2 regions of the Synechococcus sp. KORDI-100 genome follow, and region 1 is predicted to be linked to the other one. Evidence: predicted binding sites of a transcription regulator. Region 1 holds the regulator's gene; the other holds the start of a gene.

Region 1 (15,092 bases):
CCCAACCTGAGCCCGAACCTCAGCCTGAGGCTGAAGCACCGACGACTGATGCGCCAACACGCACCTTCGAGGTTGATATCTACTCAGGGGAGGTTACTGACTTCCGCCCCGGTATCGATCGTTTGGATTTCGGCGGGCAGTCCGTTCACAACCTGATTCTTGGCAAAACCGAAGAGGGCGACGTCACGTTTCTGAGCCCCTGGAATGACGCCCAGAAGATGACCCTCGTGGGGGTGACCTACGACCAGCTGGCTCTGGAGGACTACGGCGTTGTCGGCAATGAACACCTACGCCAGGACCTGGGCGGTGTAGTGTCCTGGGAGTTGGGCATCGGTGAGAAAGACCCGAATACCACCTACATCCGTTCCCACGAATACGGCAAGGTCGAGACCATCGCCGACTTTGATCCGGCCACCGACAAGATCAGTTTTCTCTATTACGGCACTCGCGAGCGCCTCTCAGTCACGCAGGACGGTGCTGATCTGGTCATTTCGACCGAGCCCACCGGGCAGACCTTCATCTTCAAGAACACCAACCTGGACGACATTCCTGGGGCCAGCCTGGAATTCCACTTCGACCAGATCGTCGAAGACAACCTGGAAGTCCCCTTTCGTCGCTCGGTCGACTCGTTGACGCTCAAGGACCGCACGGCTCTGCTGACCCCCGAAGCGCCTGCCGGTGAGCTGACGGATGGTTTCCAGACCCGGTCCGGTGATGCGGCGGTGAACGAGCAGCCCCCCCACGACAGCCATTCCATGGGCGAGCACGGCTCCATGCAGATGGATCCGGATATGGACATGGATTCCGAGACGGACATGGATCCAGAGATGGAGATGGATGGCGAGATGGGCACGGAGTCCGGCATGGACATGGCCAGCGATTCCGAACCACCAAGTCCTGAGCCTTCCGATGAGGTTGAACCCGCTGCGTCCGGCTTGGTGGTGTCCGCCACGATCACCGATGGTTGGTCAGGGACCTTCGCTGGCAACGTCACGGTGACCAACACCAGCGGCATGTCGGTCGGCACCGACTGGACGGTGAGCTTTGTCTCCGATGCACCGTTGAAGAGCGTCAGCAACTTCGAGTTCACCAATTCGCTCCGTGACGATGGCCGCTACATCGTCACCCTGAGTCCTAAGTCCTGGTCAGCCCCCCTGGCCGCAGGTTCTGCGCAGAGCTCTTATTACCAGGGCTCCGGCGACGTTGTTGATCCCAATCAGGTGTTTGATCTCGCCTCAACTGCCGCCGAGGTGCCTCAGCAAGAGTTCGAGGCTGAGTCGGAGCCTGACTCATCTGTGGTTGAGCAGCCTGATACTCCTCAACAGCCCGATACTCCTCAACAGCCCGATACCGGTGACGCTGTTGAGGCCACTGATAGCGAGGTCGCTGGGACTGAGGACAGCCAGGTCTCTGAAGACGACTCAGTCTTGGAAGACAGCGCTGTTATTGAAAACAGCTTTGTGACTGAGAGCACTCCAGTGACGGAGGGCGGCACGGTCACCATCGACTACGACCGCCCCAATGGCACAACCGACAAGCGGGTTGTGACCTACTTCGAGGAGTGGGGTATTTACAGCCGTGACGTGAATCTGTCTGATGTCGACGGCCAGTCGATGACCCACATGAATTACAGCTTCTTCGATGTGAAGGCGGATGGGTCGATCACGTTGTTCGACGAATTTGCAGCTTTGCAGAAACGCTTCCCTGAGGCCGATCAGGTCAGCCGCAGCTTCAGCGCCAGTGAGTACGCCGCCATGGCACCGGAGTTGTTGGACATTTACGACAACTTAGGGCGCTACAACACCACGCAGAACGGCGATGCCATCACGGTGACGTCGGTTCCGGTGGGTTGGAACGGCGTTGGCACCAACGACGCCGGCAACTTTGAGCAGTTGCGTCGCTTCAAGGAACTCAATCCGGAGGTCAACCTCGGCTTTGCCCTGGGCGGTTGGACGCTGTCCGATGAGTTCAGCACCGCCTACGCCACCCAGGAGGGTCGCGACAAGTTCGTCAGCGAGACCGTCCGCATTTTCGAGACCTACGACTTCTTCAACGTGGTCGATTTCGATTGGGAATACCCGGGCGGCGGTGGCAAGGCCGGCAATGCGGTTTCCGCCAGTGATGGTGCCAACTTTGAGTTGGTGCTGCGCGATCTGCGCACGGCCCTCGATGATCTCTCGGACCGCACAGGGCGCGACTTTGAGGTGTCGATTGCCACCGCTGGTGGCGAAGAGAAGCTCGCCAACCTCAACCTTGAAGGCATCGATCCTTACGTCGACTTCTACAACGTGATGACCTACGACTTCCACGGCGGTTGGGAGAACATGACGGGGCATCAGGCTGCGATGACTGGCGACGCCAACAACTACGACGTCACCGGGGCTGTCGATGTGTTCGAGTCGGCTGGTGTTGAGCTCAGCAAGGTCGTGATGGGGGCCCCGGCCTACACCCGCGCCTGGGGGAACGTCTCCGATGGTGGAAGCTTCGGCTACCAGCAGCCCGGCTCCGGCCGTGATGCCACCGGTTCCTTCGAGGCGGGCGTCTACGACTACAAAGATGTCCTCAACGATGTCGTCACGGGAACCCGCAACCTCTATTGGGACGACGACAACAAGGCGGCGTTCCTCTACGACGGAGACGAATGGAGCTCCATGGAAACCACAGCCACCATTGCCGGTAAAGCGGCCTACGTGGAGGAGAAGGGGCTGGGCGGAATGATGTTCTGGGCTCTCAGCAACGACGCTGAAGGTGAGGCGAGCCTCGTGGAGGCTGCCGATGATCTGCTGCGCCAGGGGGCGAGCTATGCCGAGGTGATCGGTCGCGCCCCTGAATTCGACGCCATCATTGGCGGCAACGGCGATTTCAGCCTGTCGGATTTCACCAGCCTGGTTTGATCCGAATCTCCCTCAGCGGAGGGTGGTGCTGGGTGTTGATCCTTCCCTCAGTTGAGGGAAGGATTTGTTCTGAAGAGGCTGGCGCAGATCTGATCAGGCTTTGCGGAACTCGATCAGGCGGGAGAAATAAAAGGGTGCTTTGTTCAGGCTGCGGCGCTCCAGCTTGAAGCCGCAGGCTTCTGCGGCGCTCACAATGCCGTCTTCCTTGAGGGTGTAAGCCCGGGTGGTTTTGCTGGGGCCCGGGAACAGCTGGCCAATGCCCTTCAGCAGTGCCAGCAGCGGCGTGTAGGGCGCAAAGCTCACGATCAACCGCTGTTCGGTGAGGCCGCAGAGGTGCTTCACCATCTCCTCAGCCGGTTGCTGGGGGTAATGAATGAACACGTCCAGGCAGCACACCGTGTGGAAGGAGCCGCTCAGGCTTTCCAGGTCGCTGGCGAAGAAGTTGAGCTTGGCCATGTCGAGGCCAGCCTCGCGGGCCCGGCGCTCCGCCTCCTGGGCCATGGCCTCTGAGATGTCGCTGGCACTGATCGAACCTGCTCCCATGGCCGCCAGCGGCAGGCTGAGGCTGCCGACACCACAGCCGGCATCGCAGAAGCTCACGTCGCTGAGCGCACCACTGTCCTTGATCCAGGCCAGCACTTCATCCACGGTTTTCTGATGACCGATGCGGATGTTGCGCTGCACCTTGTTCACATCGTCGCTTTCGCTGTAGATGCGGTTCCAGCGGTCAAACCCTGTGGTTTCGAAATAGCCCTTCACCTCCTGCTTCTCGGCCTGTTTCTGCTCCAGCAGCTGATCAGGGGCCATGGGGGAGGAGTTGGGTCGGCGGGATCTTAAGCAGCGCTCTGCCAGCTCAGCTCACCGGTCTCGCTTTGGTTCCAGCGCAGCAGCGTGTTCAGAGGCTGGCCAATCAGGCTGTTGCCAAGGCTGCTCGCCAGGTCGATCGTCAGTCGAGGGGCGACCGTGGCACTCCAGATGGCTGCACCCGGTCGTTCAGTCCAGCTGGCCAGCCGCTTCACGCCTTCGAGCAGCGGCAGCGTGACTCCCGCGAGGGTCCCATCCTCCAGGCGGCAGGTGCCGTTGCGAACCAGCAGCACCCGTTCATCCCAACGGTGTTCGCCATCCGCCAGGCCATAAGGAGCCAGGGCATCGCTCACCAGCACGATCTGCTTTGGAGCGAGGCGCTGCAGCAGCACAGCCATCGTGGGCGCCACATGCACGCCATCGGCGATCAGCCCGAGGGCAATCCCGCCTTGCCGGCAGGCTTCTCCCAGGGGCCCGGGCGCTCTGTGGTGAAGACCGGGCATCGCGTTGAAGGCATGGGTGATCATCCCGACCCCTGCTGCATACGCCTTCTTGGCGTCCTCCGCCTTGGCAGCGCTGTGTCCCAGTGCCACCAGCACACCGTGGTCCTGCAACTCAGCGATCACCGCATCGGCGCCCTCCAGTTCTGGAGCCAGGGTCATCAGAGCGATGTCGTCTTCAAAGCCAGCGATGCGTTGCTTCAGTGCCGTGAGACTCGGTGGGGCCAGATGCTCCAACGGGTGTGCACCGCGACGGGCTTCTGCCAGAAACGGACCTTCCAGATGGGCACCCAACAACCGGCAGCGGCCGGGCTCGTGCAGGCTACGGGCCTGGCGCAGCACCCCCAGGGCCTCCCGCAGTGGTTCGATGCCACAGGTCACCAGCGTTGGGGAGATGGCCTCCACACCATCGGCCCAGAGCTGATCGAGCAGTTCGATCAGGCGTGGCAGATCGTCGCTGGTGAGTTCGGGAAAGGCCAGTCCCAGCCCGCCGTTGATCTGCAGATCGATGCCGCGCGGGCTGACCCAGTCACCGCACCAGGATTCACCCGCCAGGGATTCGCCTCCTGCGGTTGGCTGGATGTCGACGATGGTCCCGCGGCTGTCCAGCTCCAGCCAGTGGAGTGCATCCGATGCCCCAGGCTCGGGGGCGGGCAGGCGCACGTCGGTGATCCGTCGCATCGGGTCTGGCCTGGTCGGCCTGGTGCGGGACGATGACAGTCTCGCTGGAACCTCTCATGCCCACAGCAGAGAACGCCTCAGCTTCGGTTCGTGTCGCCGTGGTGATGGGCAGCGACTCCGATCTGGCCACGATGGAGCCAGCTGCGGCGATTCTGCGGGAGCTCGGCGTTGCGGTGGAGGTGCGCGTGCTGTCTGCCCACCGCACGCCCCTCGAGATGGTGGCCTTCTCGGAACAGGCCCGTGACCAGGGATTCCGGGTGATCATTGCCGGCGCTGGTGGTGCGGCGCATTTACCGGGAATGGTGGCAGCCCTCACCACCCTGCCGGTCATCGGCGTGCCGGTGGCCACGAAGGCCCTCTCAGGAGTGGATTCGCTTCACTCCATCGTGCAGATGCCAGGAGGCATTCCTGTGGCCACGGTCGCCATCGGTGGAGGCCTGAATGCCGGGCTGCTGGCGGCGCAGATCCTGGCCACCAGCGATCAGGAACTCGCCACGCGGCTGGCCGAACACCGCAGGAGCCTTCACGATGCGGTCGTCAGCAAGGACTCACGTCTGCTGGAGATCGGCAGCAAGGCCTACCTGGACTCCATGACAACGCCTCAACGCCACACTTAACGCATTGCCGATGTCGACCTGGCCCTCCTGGCTGCGAATTGGACTGTTTCTGCCCGTGCTGGGCATCAACATCTTTGTGCTGAAAAGGGTGCTGGTTCAGTTCGCTCCCTTCCCGGGACTGTTCCTCACTGCTGCTCTGATCGCTTTTCTGCTCGATCTTCCCTGTCGCTGGCTGATCGCGCGGGGCGTCCAGCGCGGGCTGGCGATCGCCGCGGTGGTTCTGCTCACCATCGGCCTGGTCGTCCTGGCAGCCGTGGAGTTGGTCCCCCTGCTCGTGGAGCAGCTCAGCCAGTTGATCAGCGCTTCACCGGCCCTGCTCATTGCTGCCGAGCAGTTGGTGAACAAAGGTCAGGACTGGGCCGTGAATCATGGGCTGCCATCGGATTTCGCCGACCTCAGCAGCGATCTGATCAGCCAGTTCAGCCGTGTGGCAACCCAGATCAGTCAGCGCCTTCTGGGAATCCTCGGTGCCACCGTCGGAACAACGATCAATGTGGTGATCGTTCTGGTTCTGGCCGTTTTTCTGCTGCTGGGCGGTGACTCGATCACCGCAGGCCTGGCGCTCTGGCTGCCCGAACGCTGGCGGAGTCTTGTCATCAACACGCTGGAACGCACGTTCCGGGGCTATTTCGCCGGCCAGGTGCTCCTGGCCCTGATCCTCAGCGGCGGGCAACTGCTGGTTTTCAGCCTGCTGCAGATCCCCTACGGCGTGCTGTTTGCGGTGTTGATCGGATTCACCACCCTGATTCCATACGCCAGCGCACTGACGATTCTGTTCGTCAGCGCGATTCTGACGGTCCAGGACCTGCGAATCGGGCTGGAACTGCTGGCCGCGGCGATCACCGTTGGTCAGATCGTCGATCAGGTGATCCAGCCGCGGTTGATGGGCAGCATCGTCGGGCTTCAGCCCGCCTGGTTGTTGATCGCCTTGCCGATCGGAGCCAGGGTCGGCGCGATTTTCGGCATCGGAGAACTGCTGGGATTGCTGCTGGCCGTCCCGGTGGCCAGTTGCGTCAAGACCCTGGCCGATGCTGCGCGCCAGGGCGTCAGCGCGCCGGAATCACCCCCCGTTCCTCAAGCGCGGTGATCACGGTGTTCACCGAAGCGTCGAGATCCTGATCGCCCGTGTTCACCTTCAGTTCGGGATGTTCAGGCTCTTCATAGGGGCTGGAGATCCCTGTGAAGTCTTTGATGGCGCCGCTGCGGGCCTTGGCATAGAGACCCTTGGGGTCCCGTGATTCGCACACGCTCAGATCTGCAGCGCAGTGGATTTCGATGAAGTCGCCGTCTGCGACCAGAGCCCTCGCCTTGTCGCGGTCTGCGCGGAACGGCGAGACGAAGGCCGTGAGAACGATCACGCCCGAATCGAGAAACAGCTTCGCCACTTCACCGATGCGACGAATGTTCTCTTCCCGGTCGGCATCGGAAAAGCCGAGGTCCTTGCAGAGGCCGTGGCGGACGTTGTCGCCATCCAGCACGTAGGTGGCCAGGCCGCGTTGGAACAGGGCGGCGTTGACGGCATTGGCCAAGGTGCTCTTACCGGAGCCAGACAGTCCGGTGAACCAGAGGATGGCACTGCGATGGCCTCGCTGCTCTGCCCGTGCCGCCCGATCGACCGAAGCCTGATGCCAGGCGATGTTGGTGGACGCCCCCTGGTTGGTGAGCTCTCCGTAGGTGGGGCTGGCGGTCATGAGCTGGGGCTGAAGTGCGCGCCATTCTCCCCTAACCACCGGCTCGCTTCGGTCGATAGCCCTCCTTGGCCAGCAGGTCCAGAGCCAGGTCCACCTGATCCCCCTGCAGCTCGATCACCCCGTCCTTGGCGGTGCCGCCGCTGCCGATCCTGGTTTTCAGTTTCTTGAGCAGGGCCTTGAACCCGGCGGCATCAAGTTCCAGGCCTCGGATCACGGTCACCGTTTTGCCGCCTTTGCCGCCGCGCGTCGGCTGCACCCTCACCAACTGTTGAGGTCTTGGCGTCGCAGCTGTCGTCTGCGCCGGACGTTGCAGACTTTCATTGCTGGAGAACTCCTGCCAGCCTCCCTTCGGCATTGGCCTGTTGCAATCCCCCCCATCCTCAATGACCGATGCCACGCCGACGCCCCGCTGGGCTGACTCGAGCAGGGGACTGGGTCGGGTGATCGAGCGACTGATCGGCATTGGCCTGTTGCGTCGACCTCTGTTCTTTCAGGCCCGTCAACTGATCATTCGCACCGCTGAGCGCAATGGCATTCCCTGGCGGAAACGACGCAGGGAGCTGCGGATGGCTGCTGAACCCCTGGTGCTCTCCAGCGCCACCCCTGGGTTGAGGCCGCCCGACTACTACAGGGTTCGATTCCATGCCTATGAGCAGGGCAATCTCTGCTGGCAGGCCGCAGCGGAAGCGGAACAGGCCACCGATGCCATGGCCCTGCGGGTTTGGCCTGAGGCCGAACTCAGTCCGATCGAGGCCCAGAGTCGTCTGCGTGATGCCATTCACACCGCACTTGAACCGCTGCTGCAAGGCCCCCTGCGGCGGGTGCTGGATCTGGGATGTTCCGTCGGCGTCAGCACGCTGGCTCTCGCCCATTGGTTGAACCGTCGTGCTGATCAGAACGGGCTGCCCCGGCCTGAGGTGGTCGGGCTCGACCTCTCTCCGGACATGCTCGCTGTAGCCAGGGTGAGGGATGAGGGACGGATCATCTCGGAGTGGCGCCATGCTGCCGCCGAGAACACAGGCCTCGAGGCCGGTTCGCTGGATCTGATCAGCCTCCAGTTCGTTTGCCATGAGTTGCCTCAGCAGGCCACCCATGCCGTGCTGGCGGAAGCGGCCCGATTGCTCCGCCCCGGCGGTGCCCTTGTGATGGTGGATCAGGACCCCGCCTCCTCCGTTCTGCAGCGATTGCCTGCTGCGGTGGCGACTCTGCTCAAGAGCACCGAGCCCTACATCGAGGACTATTTCCGCCTGGATATGCCAGCGGCCCTGGATCGCGCAGGATTTCAGGATTTGCAGGTCAGCGCCTGTGATCCACGGCATCGCGTGATTGCCTGCTTACGCTGAGCCGACGATGCGCGTGGCTCAGTGACCAGCACCTTGCCGACCGGCACCGGCAGCTCCCCGGATCCAGCCAGCCTCCAGCCTGCTGCACGTCCAGGCGCTCACGGCCGTTTCGGGCGCTACGGCGGCCAGTACGTCCCTGAAACGTTGATGCCCGCCCTCGCCGAGCTGGAACAAGCAGCGGCTCAGGCCTGGAATGACCCGGGTTTCAAAGCGGAGCTCGATCATCTCCTAAAAAATTATGTGGGCCGGGCCACGCCTCTCTACGAAGCGGAGCGTCTCACAGCCCATTACCGCCGGGCCGATGGTGGTCCCCGCATCTGGTTGAAGCGTGAGGATCTCAACCACACCGGCGCTCACAAGATCAACAACGCCCTTGGGCAGGCGTTGCTGGCCCTGCGCATGGGTAAGAAACGGGTCATTGCCGAGACCGGCGCGGGTCAGCATGGCGTCGCCACGGCCACGGTCTGCGCTCGATTCGGTCTGGAGTGTGTGATCTACATGGGTGCCGAGGACATGCGTCGTCAGGCCCTCAATGTGTTCAGGATGCGATTGCTCGGGGCGACAGTGCAGCCGGTCACAGCTGGCACCGCCACGCTCAAGGACGCCACCAGCGAGGCGATTCGCGACTGGGTCACCAATGTCGAGAGCACCCACTACATTCTCGGCTCCGTCGCCGGGCCCCATCCCTATCCGATGCTGGTGCGCGACTTTCACGCTGTCATCGGTCAGGAAGCGAAGCAGCAGTGTCTTGTAGCGTTCGGACGTCTGCCGGATGTCCTCCTGGCCTGTGTCGGGGGAGGTTCCAATGCCATGGGGCTGTTCCATCCCTTCGTTCAGGACACCTCCGTCCGACTGATTGGTGTGGAGGCGGCCGGTGACGGCGTCGATACCGGCCGCCATGCCGCCACCATCACGGAGGGGCGCGTCGGTGTTCTGCACGGCGCCATGAGCCTGCTGCTTCAGGATGGAGATGGCCAGGTCCAGGAAGCGCATTCCATCAGTGCCGGACTTGATTACCCCGGTGTGGGGCCTGAACACAGCTATCTCCGCGAGATCGGGCGTGCTGAATACGCCGCTGTAACCGACCAGCAGGCCCTCGATGCCCTGAGGACGGTCAGTGAGCTTGAGGGAATCATCCCGGCGCTTGAGACGGCCCATGCCTTCGCCTGGCTCGAATCCCTCTGTCCCACGCTTCCGGATGGCAGCGAGATCGTGATCAACTGTTCAGGTCGTGGCGACAAGGACGTCAACACCGTTGCTGACAAGCTTGGCGACCGGCTCTGACGAACAGTTGCGAGGCTGTTGACCGGTTACACAGTTGACCGGTTACACAAACGTTGACCAGTGACTCAACTGTTGATCGGTCACGCAAACGTTGACCTATTGAGTCCCCGTGTTCAGCTGAGCAGAAGCTCAAGGTGTCGGGCCACCCTCTGCACAGCGGCGCGGGCGGTGGCATAGGCCATGCGCATGGGTCCGATCAGGGCGACCTGTCCGATCCCCTCGCCTCCGCAGCGGTAGGGAGCCTGCACTACGGCACAGGGTTGCAGGGCACTCTGGGGATGTTCATCACCGATCCAGACCCTGGCCTGCTGTCCGGCTCCAACAAGCGCTCCCGGGCGTTCATCGATCAGCTCCATCAGTGGCCTCAGCTCCTGAACCGTCTGAAATTCCGGCTCGGCCAGCAGGCGCGATAAACCATGCACCACGGTGGGTTGATCCATCCCCGTCACCGAGCTGGATTGGTCGAGCGCACTGCGCAGAACATCCCCGCTTCTCTGCAAATGGGGAGGCAGTGAATTCCAGTTCAGTCCCCCTTCGGCGAGTTGCTGATCGGTCCAGCGTTCCACCGCTTTGAGTTCGTCTTTGGCGCAGAGGGGAAGGCGGAGATTGAGATGACTCGCACATCCGCTGTCCTCGACCAGCATCACCAGCAGCCGATCGCCACTGGAGACCAGCCGGATTGCTTCCAGCTGCGCCTGGGTGCCCCCCGGCCGCGTGATCAAACTCATCAGGCCCGTGAAATCGGTGAGTCGGCGCGCCAGCTGCAGCAGCAGATCATCAAGAGCCGCCCAGCGCAGGCTGAGGCCCGTGAGCTCCCGTTCAAGATGCTGCACGGCAATGCCGGGCTCCGGCAGCAGGCAGTCCACGTAATGGCGATAGCCCAGCGGGCTTGGAACTCGTCCGGCTGATGGATGCGGTTGGGTCAGCAGTCCCCGCTGCTCCAGGGCGCCCATGGCGGAACGGACCGTCGCTGAGCTGGCCTTCAGCCCGAAACGCTGGACAAGGGTGCGGCTGCCCACCGGCTCGATGGTGTCCACGTAGTGATGCACGGTGGCCCGAAGCACCTGTTGTTGTCGTGTGGACAGGGGCTGCATCAGTACCGGGGAACTGCGGGATCGACCTGGACACTCCAGGCATCAATGCCACCCTCAAGATTCCACACCTCCAGAGCGGCATTCTGTGCAAGCAGCCACAGACCGAAATGTCGGCTGCGGATTCCGGCATGGCACAGAACCACCACCGCCCGGTCGCTCGATAGGTCGGCAAGAACCGTCTCCATCCACTCGCCGGATCGACTGAGAGGAAGATGCAGCACGTCTTCAGGAAAGGGAGCGATCTGCACCTCGCTGTCTTCACGCACATCGATCAGCCTCGGTGGCGGGCCCTTAGCATTGAGCCAGCGATGCAGCTCAGGCGCTGTGATCGACCGTGGATCCGTGCTTTGCATGGCGCCATTCTGCGGCGATGGACAAAGATGAGCGAAGACCGTTCCGCAGGCCCATGAAGGCCCGCTCATTCCTTACAGGCATTGCAGGGGTGTTGCTGGCGCTGCTGCTGCTGGCGTTCACCCTGCTGTGGGGGATCGATCGGCGCAGTCCCCTGCGTCTGGCTTCCCAGCCTCTGGAGTTGCCACGTGCGGCACGTTTTGTTCCCAGAGAAGCGGATCTTGCCTTGCACTGGCTGGCGGATCCCGTTCGGCTGCCCGCCTATGTGCAGGCCGTGTCACAGCCTTCCGAACGCCGTGCGTCCCGGGATGCTGCAAGGCGCTGGCGCGATGGTGTATTTGCTCTGGCAGGTCTTGATTTCGACCGGGAGCTGACGGGATGGCTGGGGTCGGAACTGAGCCTCACGCTCATCGATGCCGGCGACGCCGGTGATCCGCCTGGATGGGTGCTGGCGCTCACCAGTCGGGACAGTGACGGGGCCCGCCGCTTCCTGCAGCGCTTCTGGCAGACCCGCAGCCTTGCCGGGACCGATCTGCAGGTGAGCCGCTATCGCGGCATGGGCCTGATCAGTGGTCGCGGTGCCCTTCTCGGCCGCGATCCCCAGCCCCTCGCCACAGCCCTGATTGACGACGATCTTCTGCTGCTCGCATCGGGCCGCGGCGTCCTGGAGGCCGCCTTGGATGTGTCTCAGTTGCAGGATCAGCACCAACTCGGCGATGCAGGGCTGCAGCAGCAGCTGACCGAGCTCGGTGATGGGGTTGCCTTGCTGACGGCGTCACCCCGAGCTCTGCAGCACTGGTTGCAGCTGCCCTCGGTGATTGCTGAACGCGGCGATCTCACTGGACTTGTGGCCGCCTTGCGCCCTCAGGGCACGGATCTGGCGGTGGAGGCCAGGCTGCGCTTCCGCGATCGCTGGGAGACCGCACCCTGGACGCCGCTTCAGGATCTCGCGACCGATGCCGGTGGTCGCGCGTCGTGGATGGTGTCCTTGCAGGATTCCGTGCGCTTGCTGGATCGCGAGGATTCCCACCCCTTCAGTCAATGGTTTGGTCCGCTGCTGCGAGCACAGCTCAGCAATCGATCAGCGCTCGATTCGATCGTCGGTCGTGACGATGGACCTCTGCTGTGGCTGCAGCAGGAATCAGGCTGGTTGCTCGCCAGCCGTTCAGGCCATCCGGATCTCGAAGCGGTGAACGGCGATCTTGAGGCGGATGGCCTCGCCCGTTCCCAGCTGGCCGGCGACGGGGAGATGCTGCAGGTCTGGACACGCCTGGTCCGGCAGCGGGGCCATGGCGACGGTTTGCAGGCCCAGTTGGCCGTGGCAACGGCTCAGGAGGCCGGGCGCCATTGGTGGGGGGAGACGCTTGAGGTGTTGCAGGGACGCCACGACCAGCGGGCGCTGCAGCCCCTACTGCAGCAGTGGCAGCGACTCACCTTGGACCATTCGCCCACGCAGGCTCTGCTGCTTGATTCGAAGTCTGCCCAGCACCTGATGGCCCGCTGGCGCCCCTGGATCACGCTTCAGGCTCTGGCTGGTCAGCCCTTGCAGCCGCGGGTGCGCGGCCTGGTGCTTGCAGCTGAAACGACTGGTCAGGATGAGCAGGAACCGGTGCTGCCCCTGCATGCCCGACTCGAACTCGGTTGACCTGCTGCTGTTGCGTCATGGGATTGCTGAGGACCGTCTCGATGGGCTCGATCATCCAGACAGGGCGCTGACCGCCAGAGGACAGCGCCGCACGCAGGCTGTCGCCAGCGCCCTGGTCAAGCGAGGTGTCCTGGTTGATCGCCTGATCAGCAGTCCTTACCGACGTGCTCTGGAGACGGCTCAGATCGCTGTTGAGGCTGGTCTCGCTCCGTCCCTCGAGATTCATCAGGCACTGCAGCCCTGTGGGGACCCCCTCTCCTTGGTCGGGCACCTTACCGGGCGGGTCTGTCTGGTCGGTCACGAACCCGATCTGAGTCGGCTGGCCACTCATATGCTCGGACTGCCATCGAACGCCCTTGTTCTGAAGAAGGCCGGCCTCATCCGTCTGAAGGGTCAGGCGTCCGACTGGGAGTTGCTGGCGCTGCTTCGTCCGGCGCTGCTGCTTGATCCTGTGAAGGAATGAACCGTCCGACGTAGGTTTCCTTCAGTGGCAACAGGGCGGTGGCTCAGCAGCAGTCGGGCGAACTGCGCCATGCGCGCACCGGGATTGAGCTCCGTCCAGGCCTTGATGGCGTTCCAGCCACCCAGTCGGCGATTTGCGACATCGATGGACAACAGGGCCTGCTCACTTATCGCGGCTTTCCGATTGCAGAGCTGGCGACCAACAGCAGCTTTCTGGAAACCGCGTTTCTGCTGATTTGGGGTGAACTGCCGACCCGTGATCAGCTCGCTGGATTTGAGCATCAGGTGCAGATGCACCGTCGGGTCAGTTTCCGGGTCCGGGACATGATGAAGTGTTTCCCTGCGACCGGACATCCGATGGATGCCCTCCAGTCCAGCGCAGCCTCACTGGGACTGTTCTACTCGCGTCGTGCCATCGATGATCCGCAGTACATCTATGACGCCGTCGTCCGCCTGATCGCGAAGATTCCCACCATGGTCGCGGCCTTCCAGTTGATCCGGAAAGGCCAGGACCCGATTCAACCCCGTGATGATCTGGCCTACTCGGCCAACTTCCTGTACATGCTCACCGAGCGGGAACCGGATCCCCTGGCCGCCAGGATTTTTGACCGCTGTCTGATTCTTCATGCGGAGCACAGTCTCAACGCCAGCACCTTCAGTGCTCGGGTCACGGCCAGCACCCTGACCGATCCCTATGCGGTTGTGGCATCCGCTGTTGGCACCCTTGCCGGACCTCTCCATGGCGGCGCCAATGAGGACGTTCTGGCGATGCTCGAGCAGATCGGGTCCCCCGAAAACGCCGGTGCTTATCTCGATGACGCCATCGCGGCGAAACGGAAGATCATGGGATTCGGCCACAGGGAATACAAAGTGAAGGACCCCCGTGCGGTGATCCTGCAAACACTTGCGGAAGAGATGTTTGCCCGTTTCGGACACGATGCGCTTTATGACGTCGCCCGCGCCGTCGAGCAGGAAGCGGAGTCACGCCTTGGTGCCAAGGGGATCTATCCGAACGTCGATTTCTACTCGGGCCTGGTTTACCGAAAGCTGGGTATTCCAAGGGATCTGTTCACCCCTGTCTTTGCCATTTCACGGGTGGCCGGATGGTTGGCCCACTGGCGTGAGCAGCTGGGTGCGAACCGCATCTTCCGTCCTTCACAGATCTATTCAGGTTCTGAACCTCGCGCTTGGATCCCCATCAATGAGCGTCCTCAGGCTTCGGCCGCTTAAGTTGCAGGAACTTCAGGCAATGCAATGGTGAGTCCGGGACTGGACCTCGAACTGAGCTTCAGCCAGGCATTGCAGGGACTTGGGCTGTCGGCTGAGGCAGCACGTCTGCTCTGGCTGCCCCTTCCCATGCTGCTGGTGCTGGTCGCCGCCGTGGTCGGCGTGCTGGTGTCGGTGTGGCTGGAACGCAAGATTTCCGCTGCTGTCCAGCAGCGGATCGGCCCTGAATATGCGGGCGCCCTCGGCATTCTTCAGCCACTGGCCGATGGTCTCAAGCTGTTGGTGAAAGAGGACATCATTCCGGCGAGGGCTGACAGCCTGCTGTTCACCCTGGGTCCGGTGCTGGTGGTTGTGCCGGTGATCGTCTCCTGGCTGATCATTCCCTTCGGTCAGAACCTGCTGATCAGCAATGTCGGCGTGGGGATCTTTCTCTGGATCGCCTTCAGCAGCATCCAACCGATCGGTTTGCTGATGAGCGGCTATGCCTCGAACAACAAAT
Region 2 (15,092 bases), 270 kb from region 1:
AGCGGTAAGTTGATTCTGCATAAGTGCTTATGAACCGAAGGTTGCGGTGAACGTAGACAGCAGCACTTCCAACGGTTCCAGTCATTCAGGATCGACAGCGCCCGTCGTTCTCACCATCCTCGACGGCTGGGGCCACCGTGATGCGACTGAGCACAACGCCATCCTTCAGGCTCAAACGCCGGTGATGGATGCGCTCTGGCATGCCTATCCCCACACCCTGATCGAAGCCAGCGGCGCTGACGTTGGTCTGCCTGATCAGCAGATGGGCAACTCCGAGGTCGGACACCTGACGATCGGCGCCGGTCGGATCATCCGTCAGGAGCTTGTGAGGATCAGTGATGCCGTCGCCAACGACCAGCTGGTCCAGACGCCGGCCCTGACTGCGCTTGTTGAGCGAGTGAACGCCCGCGGTGGCCGACTGCACCTGCTGGGGCTTTGCTCCGATGGTGGTGTCCACAGCCACGTGAACCATCTCTGTGGCCTGATTCAGTGGGCCAAGCATCTTGAACTCGAGCGTTTGTCCATCCATGCGATCACTGACGGACGCGACACCCCGACCCAGAGCGCTTCAGGTTTTCTGAACCAGGTGCAGGTCGCCATCGCAGAAGCCGGCCTTGGCGAAATCGCGAGTCTTTGCGGTCGCTACTGGGCCATGGATCGTGATCAGCGCTGGGATCGGGTCGAAAAGGCCTACGACCTCTATACGGATCCTCAGACTCCGATCAGTGATCTCAGCCCTGAGGAAGCCCTTGCCGCCAGCTACGACAACGGGGTGACCGACGAATTTCTCGAGCCGGTCCGCTTCAGCTCGGCGGTGATGCAGGACGGGGATGGTGTGCTGATGTTCAACTTCCGGCCGGATCGAGCGCGTCAGATGGTTCAGTCGCTCTGCCTGAAGCATTTCGAGGGGTTCCCAAGACGCCACACCCCGGATCTCGACGTGGTCACCTTCACCCAGGTGGAACAGGACCTACCTGTCCAGGTGGCCTTCCCTCCTGAACCGCTTGATCACCTACTCGGCCAGGTGGTGGCTGAGGCAGGGCTGCGTCAGTACCGCACAGCCGAAACGGAGAAGTACCCCCATGTGACCTACTTCCTCAACGGCGGAATCGAGCAGCCTCTGGCCGGAGAAGAGCGTCATCTGGTGCCGTCGCCGCGGGTTGCCACCTACGACCTGTCCCCGGCCATGTCGGCCAATCAGCTCACCGACAGCTGCATCGAAGCGATCAGGAAGGGCATCTATTCCCTGATCGTGATCAACTACGCCAACCCCGACATGGTGGGACACACCGGCGTGATGGATGCAGCAACGGAGGCCATCAGCACGGTTGATGCTTGCCTGGGACGGCTTCTGGATGCCGTCGGACGCCAGGGCGGAACCCTTCTGATCACAGCCGACCACGGCAACGCCGAACTGATGCAAGGCTCTGATGGACAGGCCTGGACGGCACACACCACCAATCCCGTTCCGGTGATTCTGATCGAGGGGGAACGACGCAAACTGCCGAACCACGGCAATGCGATTTCACTGCGAAGCAATGGGGGGCTGGCCGATATCGCCCCGACCCTTCTTGAAATCCTCGATCTTGAAAAACCGGATGCCATGACGGGGTCCAGCCTGATCGAACCGATGCCTAGCGTCGACAACACTCCACTGTCCGCACGCCTTCCCCTCTCCGTCTGATCCGATGCTCTCGACCGTTCTCTCTTGGGTCTGGATTGCAACTGGCCTCATCCTCATTCTCCTGGTGCTGCTGCACAGCCCCAAGGGTGATGGCATGGGCGGCCTCGCTGCCAGCGGCAGTTCCATGTTCAGCAGTGCCAGCAGTGCTGAAGCAACCTTGAACCGTGTGACCTGGACTTGCCTGGCCGTGTTTCTGAGCCTCGCCGTGATTCTCAGTGCCGGCTGGCTGAACTGAGTTAATTTCGGAGGCGGACCAAAGAGATCAAGTCAATTGATTTTGGATAACGGCAAATTTTTCATTCTTGGAGTTGGAGCTCAAAAGGCAGGAACGACCTGGCTGGCAAGCCAGCTTGACAAAGCAAATTTTTTCAGTAACGGAGGCGTTAAAGAGTTTCATGTATTCAATAAATTATTTACCAAGAACAAACGAACCAACAATCAATACAAGTTGATCAAGAGAGCCAATATCAATCGTCATATCAAGCAACGCCTCAAGCAAGAACAGGAGGTTCTGATCAGCCCACGAATGCTGATGAGACTGTCTCCTTCAGTTTATTTTGACTTTTTTGATTACCTTTACCTCAGGCAGCAAGATGTATCTCACGTTGGAGATATCACCCCCGCATATTCAACTCTGGGCATAACAAAATTCTCTTTGATACGCGAGGGACTTTTAAGCAAAAATTTTCAGCCAAAAGTTATTTTTCTGATGCGAGATCCTGCCGAGCGGGCCTGGTCTCAACTCAGAATGAACAACCGCTTCGCACTCGAAAAGAAGAAGAGGAATACATCACCTCAACAAGAATTGAAACAACTCAGGAAATTTTACAAAGGAAAGTCGTGTATCAAGAGAACTCGATACGACATAATTTCCCAAAAGCTTGAAAGCGTCTTCAAACCAAATGAAATTTTTTACGGCTTTTACGAAACACTTTTCAGCCAACCCGAAATCAACCGACTGACCAACTTCCTGGAATCTCCAACAATCAGCCCTGATTTTTCTGAGGTCGTTCATGCTTCCCCAAAATCCAATTCCGAAGCCACCGGGTTAAACGAACTGCTGTTCGAGATTCGTGGGTTCTATGCACCGACCTACGCATGGGCTCGCGATCGCTTCGGAGATGCGGTGCCTGACGCCTGGGGTGCCTGAAACCTGATCCAAGGGCTGTTGTCATCAACCGGTTCTGAAGCGGGCTTTTGCTTTGGCAAAAAAAGACCCCCTGCCGAAGCAGGGGGCTGAACAGATCAGGGGTTGATCATCAGATGTTGATCAATAGTCGAAGTCACCGCCACCCATGCCGCCACCGGCAGGAGCTGCTTCCTTCTTCTCAGGCAGATCGGCCACAATGCATTCGGTGGTCAGCACCATGCCGGCGATGGAAGCGGCATTCTGCAGACCAGAACGCGTCACCTTGGCGGGGTCAACGATGCCAGCGCCGAGCATGTCGACGTAGTCGCCAGTCGCGGCGTTGTAGCCCTCATTGATGGCACGGGACTTGACGTTCTCTGCCACGACAGCACCGTTGGCTCCAGCGTTCTCAGCAATGCGCATCAGGGGAGCGGTCAGAGCCGCGGCCACGATGTTGGCACCGATGAGTTCTTCACCTGAGAGGTTGCCGTTGGCCCACTCTTCCAGGGACGGAGCCAGGTGAGCCAGGGTGGTGCCACCACCAGGAACAATGCCTTCCTCAACAGCCGCCTTGGTGGCATTGATGGCGTCCTCGAGACGGAGTTTCTTGTCCTTCATCTCGGTTTCTGTGGCCGCACCAACCTTCACCACAGCGACGCCACCGGCCAGTTTGGCCAGACGCTCCTGCAGCTTCTCCTTGTCATAGGTGGAGTCGGTCTCGTCCATCTGCTTCTTGATCTGTTCGCAGCGGGCGCCGACAGCCGCCTCGTTGCCCTCGGCAACGATCGTGGTGGTGTCCTTGTTGATGGTGACGCGACGGGCGGTGCCCAGCATCTCGAGCTTGGCGTTCTCCAGCTTGAGACCAGCGTCCTCGGTGATCAGCTGACCGTTGGTCAGGACCGCCATGTCTTCCAACATGGCCTTACGGCGATCGCCGAAACCAGGGGCCTTCACGGCGGCCACGTTGAGCACACCACGCAGACGATTCACCACCAGGGTGGCAAGAGCTTCTTTCTCGATGTCCTCGGCAATGATCAGCAGAGGTTTGCCGGTGCGGGCGATTTGCTCCAGCACAGGCACCAGATCCTGCACCAGACCGATCTTCTTGTCGGTGAGCAGGATGTAGGGCTCGTCGAGGACGGCTTCCATCCGCTCGGTGTCGGTGGCGAAATAGGGGGAGATGTAGCCCTTGTCGAAACGCATGCCCTCGGTGACCTCGAGTTCGGTCTCCATGGACTTGCCCTCTTCGAGGGAGATCACGCCCTCTTTGCCAACCTTGTCCATGGCACTGGCGATCATGGCGCCCACTTCCTCATCATTACCGGCGGAAATGGTGCCGACCTGAGCAATGGCATTGCTGTCAGCGATGGGCTTGGCCTGTTCCTTGATCTTGCTGACCAAGAAATCGGAGGCTTTGTCGATGCCCTTCTTCAGAGTGATCGCGTTCGCGCCGGCCGCCACGTTGCGCAGTCCAGCCTTGACCATGGCGTGGGCCAGAACTGTGGCTGTGGTGGTGCCGTCACCGGCGGCGTCGTTGGTCTTTGATGCTGCCTGACGGATCAGAGCAACACCTGTGTTCTCGATGTGGTCTTCGAGCTCGATCTCCTTGGCGATGGTGACGCCGTCATTGATGATCTGGGGTGCACCGAACTTCTTCTCGAGCACCACGTTGCGGCCCTTGGGACCAAGGGTGACAGCAACCGATTCAGCCAGAATGTCGATCCCCTTTTCGAGAGCGCGACGGGCGTTCTCGTTGTAGATGATGCGCTTTGCCATGGAAAGTGTCCTTAGTGAAAAAAAGTGTTTGTGAAAGCTGGTCCTCTGTGATCAGCGACGGAGCAGAGCCGTACTTCAACGATTCAGCTCAGGCATCCGGTGCGCTGACCACAGCGTTTGAGCGCCCCTGATCGGTTGATCAGTCAGTGACGGTCAATCAGTTGACGACAGCCAGGATGTCTTTTTCGGTGAGCAGCACGTACTCGTCGCCGCCGAGCTTGATGTCGGTGCCGGCGTACTTGCTGTAGAGGACCTTGTCGCCGACACCGACTTCAGGAGCCTGACGGCTGCCGTCGTCATTGCGCTTGCCGGGGCCGATCTGCACCACCTCACCCACCTGGGGCTTTTCCTTGGCGGTGTCAGGAAGAAGGATGCCACCCGCGGTTTTCTCCTCGGATTCGGAGACTTTGACGAAAACGCGGTCACCGAGAGGCTTCACGGTGGAGACACTGAGTGAAACAGCTGCCATGAGTTCTTTCAGAAGCAGGGGTTGAGCGCAATAGCGCTTACATCGACACGAGCTAGCACTCAAAGCCGACGAGTGCCAACGTATGAAGGCGTGGGCCCCCGAGACCAGCGATCATCTGTGCGGTTGACCGAACCGGACGGTCCTGATACTCCAGACAACTCTGCAACGGAGCCGGTGGTATGTTTGCGCCGCTCTCAAGACCACGAGCGCGCTGCGCCTCAACTCAATTTTTCATTCTTATGGTCGCTTCTGCTCCTGCATCCGCCGGCACCAAGGGCGTTGTTCGCCAGGTGATTGGCCCGGTTCTGGACGTGGAATTCCCAGCTGGGAAACTGCCGAAGATCTACAACGCCCTCAGGATTGAGGCCAAAAACGCCAGCGGTCAGGATGTCGCCCTGACGGCAGAGGTCCAGCAGCTCCTGGGAGACCACCGCGTCCGTGCCGTCTCGATGAGCAGTACTGATGGCCTGGTGCGTGGCATGGAGGCCGTTGACACCGGAGCGGCGATTTCAGTTCCCGTGGGTGAAGCCACCCTCGGCCGGATCTTCAATGTTCTCGGAGAGCCCGTTGATGAACAGGGCCCCGTCAATGCCACATCAACGGCGCCGATTCACCGGGACGCACCAAAGCTGACCGAGCTTGAGACGAAGCCCAAGGTTTTTGAAACTGGGATCAAGGTGATTGACCTCCTGGCGCCCTATCGCCAGGGAGGCAAAGTTGGCCTGTTCGGTGGTGCCGGAGTGGGCAAAACCGTGCTGATCCAGGAACTGATCAACAACATCGCCAAAGAGCACGGTGGTGTCTCGGTCTTCGGCGGCGTGGGTGAGCGCACCCGTGAAGGCAATGACCTGTACGAGGAATTCAAGGAATCCGGAGTGATCAATTCCGAGGATCTCTCCAAATCCAAGGTGGCTCTCTGCTACGGCCAGATGAACGAGCCCCCCGGCGCCCGGATGCGCGTCGGTCTCTCGGCATTGACCATGGCCGAGCACTTCAGGGACGTCAACAAGCAGGACGTTCTGCTGTTTGTCGACAACATTTTCCGATTCGTGCAGGCCGGCTCCGAGGTATCTGCTCTGCTTGGACGCATGCCGTCCGCCGTTGGCTATCAGCCGACCCTGGGTACTGACGTCGGCACACTTCAGGAGCGCGTCGCATCGACCCTGGAGGGTTCGATCACGTCAATCCAGGCCGTCTACGTTCCTGCTGACGATCTGACCGACCCGGCCCCTGCCACCACCTTCGCTCACCTGGACGCCACCACGGTGCTCAACCGTGCTCTCGCTTCCAAGGGCATCTACCCCGCCGTGGACCCCCTGGACTCCACCAGCACGATGCTTCAGCCATCCGTGGTTGGGGATGAGCACTACAAGGTGGCCCGCTCCGTTCAGTCCACCCTGCAGCGTTATAAGGAACTTCAGGACATCATTGCCATCCTTGGTCTTGACGAACTCTCTGAGGAAGATCGTCAGACCGTTGATCGCGCCCGCAAGGTGGAGAAATTCCTCTCTCAACCGTTCTTCGTGGCGGAGATCTTCACCGGAATGTCTGGCAAATACGTGAAGCTGGAAGAAACCATCGCCGGTTTCACCCAGATCCTTGCCGGTGAGCTGGATCATCTGCCCGAGCAGGCTTTCTACCTCGTCGGCAACATCGATGAGGTGAAAGCCAAGGCTGAGAAGATTGCAGCAGAGGCCAATTGATGAGCGGCTCCCTCACCCTTCGGGTTCTTTCACCTGACAAGAACGTTTTTGACGGCAGCGCTGAAGAAGTCATTCTGCCCAGCACCACTGGGCAGTTGGGAATTCTCCCCGGCCACATCTCACTCCTGACGGCCATCGATGTGGGCGTTCTCAGGGTGCGAGCCGACGGTGGCTGGAACTCCATTGCCCTGATGGGCGGATTCGCCGAGGTTGACGCCGACGAGGTGACGGTTCTTGTGAACAATGCAGAACTCGGCAGCAGCATTGATCCCACCACTGCTGAAAGTGATCTCCAGGCGGCTTCAACGGCCGTTGCAGGTCTTGAAGGTCAACCGGCTTCTCCAGAGAAGGTGAAGGCACAGCAGCAGCTGAACCTGGCCAAAGCGCGTGTCCAGGCCAGCAAGATCAGCGACTGATCCAGCGACAATCCGTTCAAGAACCTCTAACCAGAGCCAATGGCTCTGGTTTTTTGCTGTCAGAACATCTGTCGACGCAGGACCTCCATCTTCAGGTCGGTCATGGGATCACCGTCCTGGTGAACACCATCCCAGAAACGACCCGTTCGACGATCAAGATCACCGCTCGCAGGGTGAGGGCAACGATCGGAATGGCGATCAGCGGAATCGTCAGCCAGACCAGGAATGGAATCAGCGCCCTGACGGGCCCTATCCCAGGCGATCTGCCAGACCATCAGGGTGAGACCAGTCCCCGCGCTGATCAGCAGCAGGGGCCGATGATTGGGGAGGTTCGGACGCAGTGCCGCCCAGCCTTGAGAGCATGAACCTCCAGGCGATGGGTGCACCAGGCATGACCGTTGCGGGCCAGCACAGGATCATCCATCCATGGCACAGCTCAGACATCGCAGCCGAGCGGCTTCAACCTGACAGCACTTAAGAAGAGCAGACAAAAAAAAGACCTGCTGAGCAGGCCGTCGTAAGGAAACCGAAATGATGGACGTGCTCAGGCGGTTCCGCAGAAGGTGACATCGGGGAACTTCAGTTTGGCTTCATCAAGGGTCTTGCCCTTGCCCTCTTCCTGCCAGTAGTTGATCACTTCCGTTGCTTTGTTGAGCACTTCGACGCGCTCGTTGTCGGTGATCCAGCTTTTGCCCTCCAATTCCGTTTTCAACGTCTCCCAGGCATCTTCACGAGGCCAGAAGAAATAAGCCGTCAGCGGGCTGGGACCACCGCCAACGATCTGATCAACCGCAAGAGCCACATTGTCCGGCAGCCAGAGGATCTTGAGCAGGAAACGTCCCTCATCGGCCTTGGGGGTGTAACCGGAGGGAACGCCATCGGCGTCGATCGTTGCCGAGGCCAGCGCCGCCGCTCCTCCGCGCAGAACAGGGCGGGCGTCCCCCTCCGCGGCACCATCGCCGGCCGGTGACTTGTCCGCCTCAGCCGGTGTCTTGTCAGCCTCGTTAGCCACAGCTGGGCTGGCCTCGACGGCCGCGCCTGCGCCCTCCTGTTCTGTGGTTGCTGCGCCTTCGGAGACCGTCATGTTATGTGCGCTCGAGGAATCAGAACAAACAACTAACCTACCAGCCGCTCCAGCCGATCTTCCCTCTGAAACCCTCCGTCCTGTTGTTCGACATCGATGGTGTCATCCGGGATGTCGCTGGCAGCTACCGACGGGCGCTACAGGAAACCGTTCAGCATTACTGCGGCTGGAGACCGACTCCAAGCGACATCGACGCCCTCAAGTCTGAAGGACTTTGGAACAACGACTGGGATGCCAGCCTCGAGCTGCTGCGGCGTCGAGGAGCCACGTTGCCAGCACGCAACGACCTCGTTGATGTGTTCAGCAGCCACTACTTCGGCGGCGACCCCGAAGGTGATCCCGCCAGCTGGATGGGTTTCATCGGCGATGAGCCGTTGCTGGTGGACCAGACTTTCTTCGAGGAACTGACCCGGCACCACATCCGCTGGGGCTTCGTCAGCGGAGCTGAACCCACTTCCGCCCGCTATGTGCTGCAGCAGCGGCTTGGCCTGAGTGATCCCCCTCTGATCGCAATGGGCGATGCACCGGACAAGCCCGATCCCTCCGGCCTGATTCGCTTGGCCGAGCGGCTGACAGCCGGCGAGGCCCCCCGCTGGATCGCCTACATCGGAGACACCGTGGCCGATGTGCAGACGGTGCTCAATGCCCGTGAACGGCGGCCAGAGCTTCCCTGGCGCAGCCTTGCTGTGGCCCCACCACACATCACTGATGTGTCGGCGTATCACCGGCAGCTGCAGGAGGCCGGAGCCGATTGCATTGTGGGCGCAACCCGGGAGCTGATCCCCGTGCTTCTGGACGGACTTACGCCATGACGAACGCAGCCGCTCAACGCAACAGGGAATTGATTCCACTGCTGTTACCGATCCTGGTGGGCCTTGTTGCCCTGGCCTCGATCGAATTCAGCGGCGTGATGGGTTGGCTGCTTGTGCAACCCACCGTTATCGTGCTTGGCGGACTGATCCTCCTCAGTGGGGTGGTGCTGCTGCTGTCCCGCAGCGTGGCCAACCAGGCGGACAGAGTAGCCGAGCTGATCGGACAGCCCTACGGAACCCTGGTGCTGACGGCGGCGGTGATGACGATCGAACTGGCCCTGGTCGCCAGCACGATGCTCACCGGCGAAAGCAACCCGACCCTGGCCCGTGATTCGATGTTCTCCGTGGTGATGATCGCCCTCACCGGGGTCACGGGTCTCTGCAACGTTCTGGCAGCGGTTCGCCGCGGCACCCTCTGCGCCGACGGAAAAATCGACACCAGCATGATGGTGGGCCCCAACCTGCTGGGTGCCCTCACCTACTTCGATCTGATCAGCACGATGTGCGTGCTGGCCCTCGTGATTCCCAACTTCAGCCGCAGCACCACGGAAGCGAACTTCAGCACGTCGGTGAACGTGGTGTTATCGGTGGTGGCCCTGGGGGTCTACGCCGTGTTCCTCACCGCCCAGATGGGGCGTTACAGAAACCTCTACACCGAACGCGAAAGCCTCGTGATCCAAGACGATGCCAGCGACGAGGCCGAGGAGCAGGGTCTGCCGTTGTGGAAGGCAGCCACGCTTCTTGTGGTGGGCCTGCTGGTGGTGTGCCTGATCGCCGAATCGATGGGCCAGCTGATTGAAACCGGCATCACCGACCTTGGACTCCCCAGCTCCCTGGCCGGTGTTCTGGTGGCGATGCTGATCCTGGCGCCGGAAGCGCTCAACGCCGTTCAGGCCGCTTCGCAGGGAGAGGTGCAGCGCTCGATCAACACCCTCTACGGATCCGTGGTGGCCACCGTGAGCCTCACGGTGCCTGCAGTGCTGGTGCTGGGAGTGATCACCAACACCGACGTGATCCTGGGACTGGAACCCTTCGAAATGGTGTTGCTGGCCCTCACCCTGATCCTCAGCTACCCCCACGCCCGCCTTACCGGCATCGAGGGGTTGATGAAGCTTGTGATCTTTCTGTTCTGGATCCTGCTGCAGGTGGCTTAAAGCCGCTCCATGGCTTCAACACTCTTCAGGGCACCAGCTGTCATCACCTCACAACCTCCATCGGTCACAGCCACATCGTCCTCGATGCGAATGCCGATGCCTTTCCAGCGGTCATCGATCATCGGCTGCCCCTCGGGCACGGCCAGGCGATCACTCACATAAAGGCCAGGCTCAACGGTGAGAACCATCCCCTCGCTGAGATTGGCGGGTTTTTCGCCAAGCCGATAGGCCCCGACATCGTGAACATCCAGTCCCAGCCAGTGGCCGGTTCGGTGCATGTAGAGATGGCGATAATCGCCTCGTTCGATCACGCCGTCGGCATCGCCACAGAGCAGACCCAGGTCGATGAGACCCTCCACCAGAGCCGTCAGTGCCGTGAGGTGGACCTCCTCGGCCGTTCCACCTGGATGTACCGCATCGATCGCCGCCAACTGGGCTGACAGCACAAGGCTGTACAGATCACGCTGCTCGGCGCTGAAGCGGCCGTTGATCGGAAACGTACGGGTGATGTCGCCGTTGTAGTAGTCCGAAACGGAGCAGCCGGCATCGATCAACAACAGATCGCCATCGCGCAGCTCGGCGGAATTGGCCGTGTAATGAAGAACGCAGGCATTGTCTCCGCCGGCAACGATCGATCCATAGGCCGGACCGCGGGCGCCGCTGCTGCGGAAGTGGGCTTCGATCGCGGACTGAATCTGGGATTCATTCATCCCCGGTCTGGTCATCGAGCGGGCCAGTTCATGGGCCTCGGCCGAAAGGCGACAGGCCTCCCGCATGCGATCAAGCTCGTGAGGTTCCTTGCACAACCTCAGGCGATGCAGGATCGGACAGGGAGCCACCAGACCGAGGGCCGCACTCCCGGATCGGGAGGCCCGATCCAGTTGACGTCCCCAGGCCTGCAAGACCAGCGGCTCCACCTGCGGATGACGGCCGACACGGAATGCGATCGCTTCCGCACCCTCAAGGTGATCGGCCAGCCTTCCCTGAAGCTGATCCAGCGGATATGCGATGTCGGCCCCGAAGCGCTCCACCGCACCTTCGGTCCCCCACCGGAACCCGGTCCAGACCTCAGCAGCCGGATCCTTGGGATGCACGAACAGCACGAAACGCTCCCCTTCCGGAAGATGGGGGAGCAGTAAGGCCACCGCATCCGGTTCATCGAAGCCAGTGAGATAGAAGAAATCACTGTTCTGACGAAAGGGCCACTCACAATCAGCGTGATGGGTGGCCAAGGGAGCCGCGGGGATCACGGCAGCGGCTGAGCCCAGCTCCGCCATGAAACGTTCACGGCGGCGTTTGTAGAGAGCTGGGTCCATCACCGTCACGCTCGCATCAGTTGATCAGGATGGCAGCTCGAAGCTCCTGATTGCCTGACGTCGATAACATGAGCTTCACGGATATCAGCAATGGGCTCGGACCTGTTGGTGCTGCTGCTGCTGGTGGTCGTTGTGCTGCTGGGTTCAGCGCTGTGCTCGGGAGTGGAGGCCGCCATGCTGACGGTCAATCCGATCCGTGTGCATGAGTTGGCTGCCCGCCGTCAGCCGGTGGCAGGGGCACGACGTCTGGCTCAGCTGCGGCAGCGCCTGGGAAGAACCCTGTCCGTGCTGGTCATTGCGAACAACGGATTCAACATTTTCGGCAGCCTGATGCTCGGTGGCTATGCCGCCTGGGTCTTTGAGCAACGGGGCATTGGCGGTGTTGCCCTGCCGCTGTTCTCAATTGGACTCACCGTGCTGGTGATGCTGCTGGGCGAGATCCTTCCCAAAGCGCTGGGCAGCCGTCTGGCCCTGTCGGTATCCCTGGCGAGCGCCCCGTTCCTGCACTGGCTCGGCCTGCTGTTGAAGCCACTGGTTCTGCTGCTGGAGCGCCTCCTACCGGCCATCACCGCGGAGGCCGAACTTTCCACCAATGAGGATGAGATCCGCCTGCTGGCGAGACTCGGCTCCCAAAAAGGTCAGATTGAAGCCGACGAGGCCGCGATGATCGGCAAGGTTTTTCAACTGAATGACCTCACCGCACGCGACCTGATGACGCCAAGAGTGGCTGCACCGACCCTGGACGGAGCCCTCAGCCTGGAGGCTCAGCGTCAGCTGCTTCTGGACAACAACGCCGCCTGGTGGGTGGTGCTGGGGGATCAGGTGGACAAGGTGCTGGGGGTGGCCAGTCGCGAACGTCTGCTCACGGCATTGCTTGAGAACCGTGGACTGCTGACCCCTGCGGATCTCAGTGAATCGGTGGACTATGTCCCTGAAATGATTCGTGCTGATCGATTGCTGACAGGGTTTCGGCGGGACAGCAGCGGAGTCCGCGTGGTGGTGGATGAATTCGGAGGCTTCGTTGGTGTGATCGGTGCGGAATCCGTTCTCGCCGTGCTGGCGGGCTGGTGGCGCAAGCCGGCAGCATGAGAGCCATGCATCAGGTTTCGATCCCACCCCCAGCCAGCATCGATCGTTGCTGGCAGCTGCTGCAGCGTTGGCGCAGTGAATTGAAGCTCACGCGCCGCGAGCAAGGGGTACTGGCGGGATCCCTGGTCGTGCTGGACCGGCAGTTGGAACGCCTGAAGCAACGTCGTCTGCGCATTGCCGTCTTCGGCCGTGTTGGTGTTGGCAAATCCAGCCTGATCAATGCCTTGATCGGGACGGCTGTCATGGAAACGGATGTCGCCCACGGAAACACCAGGCGACAACAGGCTGTGAGCTGGCCGATCTCGATCCCTGGACTGACGCAGATCGAGCTGATCGACACCCCTGGCATCGACGAAATCCAGGCCGCTGCCCGCGCCCGGCTGGCCCGTCGCATCGCCATGGAAGCGGACCTGGTGCTGCTGGTGATCGACAGCGACCTGAGCCGCACCGACCAGGACGCCCTCGATGTGCTGCAGCAGGCCGGCAAGCCACTCCATCTGGTCCTCAACGGAAGCGACCGCTGGCAAGCTGATGAGATCGCAGAAGTGCTGAGCAGCATCCGCTCACGCCTGAGCTCTGAGATCCCGATCACGGCCGTCGCTGCAGCTCCGCGACGGCCCGTCATCGACGCCGAAGGCCGCGTCCGCAGCGAGCCGATTGCCGCCAGGATTGAGGACCTGCGTGTTCGTCTCCACGAAACGCTCGAAAGGGAGGGAGCTCTTCTGCTGGCGCTTCAGTCCCTGAGTCAGGCAGACCGGTTCCAGCATGGGCGTCAGCAGCTGCGTCTGCAGCAGCATCGGCGTCGAGCCCAGGGGCTGATCGGCCGATTTGCCGCAGCCAAGGCGACAGGTGTGGCCGCCAATCCGGTGATGGCTCTCGACCTTGCTGCGGGGATGGCCTGCGACACAGCTTTGGTCATGCAGTTGTGTCAGCTCTATGACCTGCCGTTGGCACCCTCATCCGCACGTCAGCTGATCCGCCGCCTTTCGCAGGACAACGCGCTCCTAGCTGGCATCCAACTGGGACTGACAGCCCTGAAACAGGCGCTGATCCTGATGGCGCCCATCAGTGGTGGTGTGACGCTTGCCCCTGCTGCGCCTGTCGCTGTGGCACAGGCAGCCCTGGCGGTGCACACAACCAAACGGACCGGTCAGCTGGTGGCCGAGGAGCTGATGCGGGGCCTGAATCGCTGCGGAGGGCAGCCAGGCGCCCTGCTGACGCGCCTGAGTCAGAGCGATCCGGTTGTCCGTTGCTGGATGGAGCGCTGGGGTGGACAGCGCCTGCAGACGCTGCAGCCCCTGCTTCCCTGAGCGGCATGGTCTCGACCCTCGCAATGCTCGGCACCAGCTCAGACCCCCCCACGCGGGGGCACCAATGCCTGTTGGAGGGATTGCTGACTCGCTTCGACAGGGTCGTCACCTGGGCCAGTGACAACCCGATGAAGTCCCACGGTGCCCCCCTTGAGCTGCGCGCGAACTTGCTGCAGGCCCTCGTCAGGCAGATCGCCAGTCCTCGCCTGGAACTGGTTCAGTCCCTCAGCAGTCCATGGGCAATCACCACGCTGCAACGGGCAGCCGAGCGCTGGCAGGACTGGGATCTGGTGTTCGTTGTCGGCAGTGATCTGGCTGCACAGGTCCCTCGCTGGAAGCAGGCAAGCTTGTTTCTGACCGCCTGTCATCTCGCCATCGCACCCAGGCAGGGCTGGCCCCTGTCCTCCACAACCATGGACGAGCTGCAACAGCTGGGCAGCAGTCTGGAGATTCTCGATCTGGAGGTTCCAGCCTCTGCCAGCTCCGAACTGCGTCGTGAACCGGTGCCGAGCCAGATCCCAGACCAGGTTTGGCCTTTACTGCTGGAACACCGGCTTTACGGCCTCAGACCCCATCACTGCTGATGCGTCTCGCCCTGGCCCAGCTCAATCCGCTCGTGGGTGATCTTTCGGGAAACACCCGGAGCATCCTCAAGGCGTGTGAACACGCCGAGGCTGGCAAGGCGGATCTGCTGCTCACCCCGGAACTGTCGCTCTGGGGGTATCCACCCCGCGATCTGCTGCTGCAGCCGGAACGCCTGCACCAGCAACAATCCGTCCTGGATCAGATCTGCAGAGAGCTGGATTCGCTGCATTCCGATCTGACCGTGCTCGTCGGTGCGGCCATCGCGATTGAGGACGATCGTCAACCGGGTCTTCACAACACGATCGTTCAAGTCACCCGAAGCGGATGGCAGCCCGTTGCCCACAAGCAACTGCTGCCCAACTACGACGTCTTTGACGAACGGCGTTACTTCAGACCGGGCGACGGAAGTTCCAGCCTGGTGCTGAGCAACGGCCTGCGACTCGGGCTCACCATCTGTGAAGACCTCTGGGTGGACACCGAGCTCCAGAGAGAACGACTCAGCGGGCCGGACCCGGTGGCCGCACTGATCGATGACGTGCCAGACCTGCTGATCAATCTGGCCGCC

The links. Region 1 encodes HrcA, which represses chaperone genes, less so after heat shock. Its sites were predicted from a motif close to TTAGCACTCNNNNNNNNNGAGTGCTAA; they were not measured.
Region 2: a site for HrcA is predicted at 5,111-5,137, ahead of groES (co-chaperone GroES). Genes of this name have one in related genera too.

What each region holds. Positions count from the first base shown of each region.
Region 1 is NZ_CP006269.1:2,637,146-2,652,237, reverse strand. It holds gene KR100_RS13690 (glycosyl hydrolase family 18 protein) at 1-2,894, shown strand, start outside; gene bchM (magnesium protoporphyrin IX methyltransferase) at 2,988-3,701, opposite strand; gene KR100_RS13680 (hypothetical protein) at 3,728-4,879, opposite strand; gene purE (5-(carboxyamino)imidazole ribonucleotide mutase) at 4,936-5,496, shown strand; gene KR100_RS13670 (AI-2E family transporter) at 5,507-6,583, shown strand; gene cysC (adenylyl-sulfate kinase) at 6,543-7,187, opposite strand; gene KR100_RS13660 (translation initiation factor) at 7,219-7,542, opposite strand; gene KR100_RS13655 (class I SAM-dependent methyltransferase) at 7,571-8,530, shown strand; gene trpB (tryptophan synthase subunit beta) at 8,552-9,814, shown strand; gene KR100_RS13645 (heat-inducible transcriptional repressor HrcA) at 9,928-10,908, opposite strand; gene KR100_RS13640 (rhodanese-like domain-containing protein) at 10,908-11,261, opposite strand; gene KR100_RS13635 (DUF3352 domain-containing protein) at 11,315-12,904, shown strand; gene sixA (phosphohistidine phosphatase SixA) at 12,882-13,367, shown strand; gene KR100_RS13625 (citrate synthase) at 13,406-14,596, shown strand; gene nuoH (NADH-quinone oxidoreductase subunit NuoH) at 14,624-15,092, shown strand, end outside.
Region 2 is NZ_CP006269.1:2,363,646-2,378,737, forward strand. It holds gene gpmI (2,3-bisphosphoglycerate-independent phosphoglycerate mutase) at 47-1,684, shown strand; gene secG (preprotein translocase subunit SecG) at 1,689-1,919, shown strand; gene KR100_RS12245 (sulfotransferase domain-containing protein) at 1,962-2,834, shown strand; gene groL (chaperonin GroEL) at 2,955-4,589, opposite strand; gene groES (co-chaperone GroES) at 4,747-5,058, opposite strand; gene atpD (F0F1 ATP synthase subunit beta) at 5,298-6,761, shown strand; gene atpC (ATP synthase F1 subunit epsilon) at 6,761-7,177, shown strand; gene KR100_RS12270 (hypothetical protein) at 7,237-7,563, opposite strand; gene KR100_RS12275 (30S ribosomal protein PSRP-3) at 7,722-8,261, opposite strand; gene KR100_RS12280 (TIGR01548 family HAD-type hydrolase) at 8,318-9,073, shown strand; gene KR100_RS12285 (calcium:proton antiporter) at 9,070-10,227, shown strand; gene KR100_RS12290 (aminopeptidase P N-terminal domain-containing protein) at 10,224-11,543, opposite strand; gene KR100_RS12295 (CNNM domain-containing protein) at 11,634-12,632, shown strand; gene KR100_RS12300 (GTP-binding protein) at 12,638-13,942, shown strand; gene KR100_RS12305 (nicotinate-nucleotide adenylyltransferase) at 13,948-14,526, shown strand; gene KR100_RS12310 (NAD+ synthase) at 14,526-15,092, shown strand, end outside.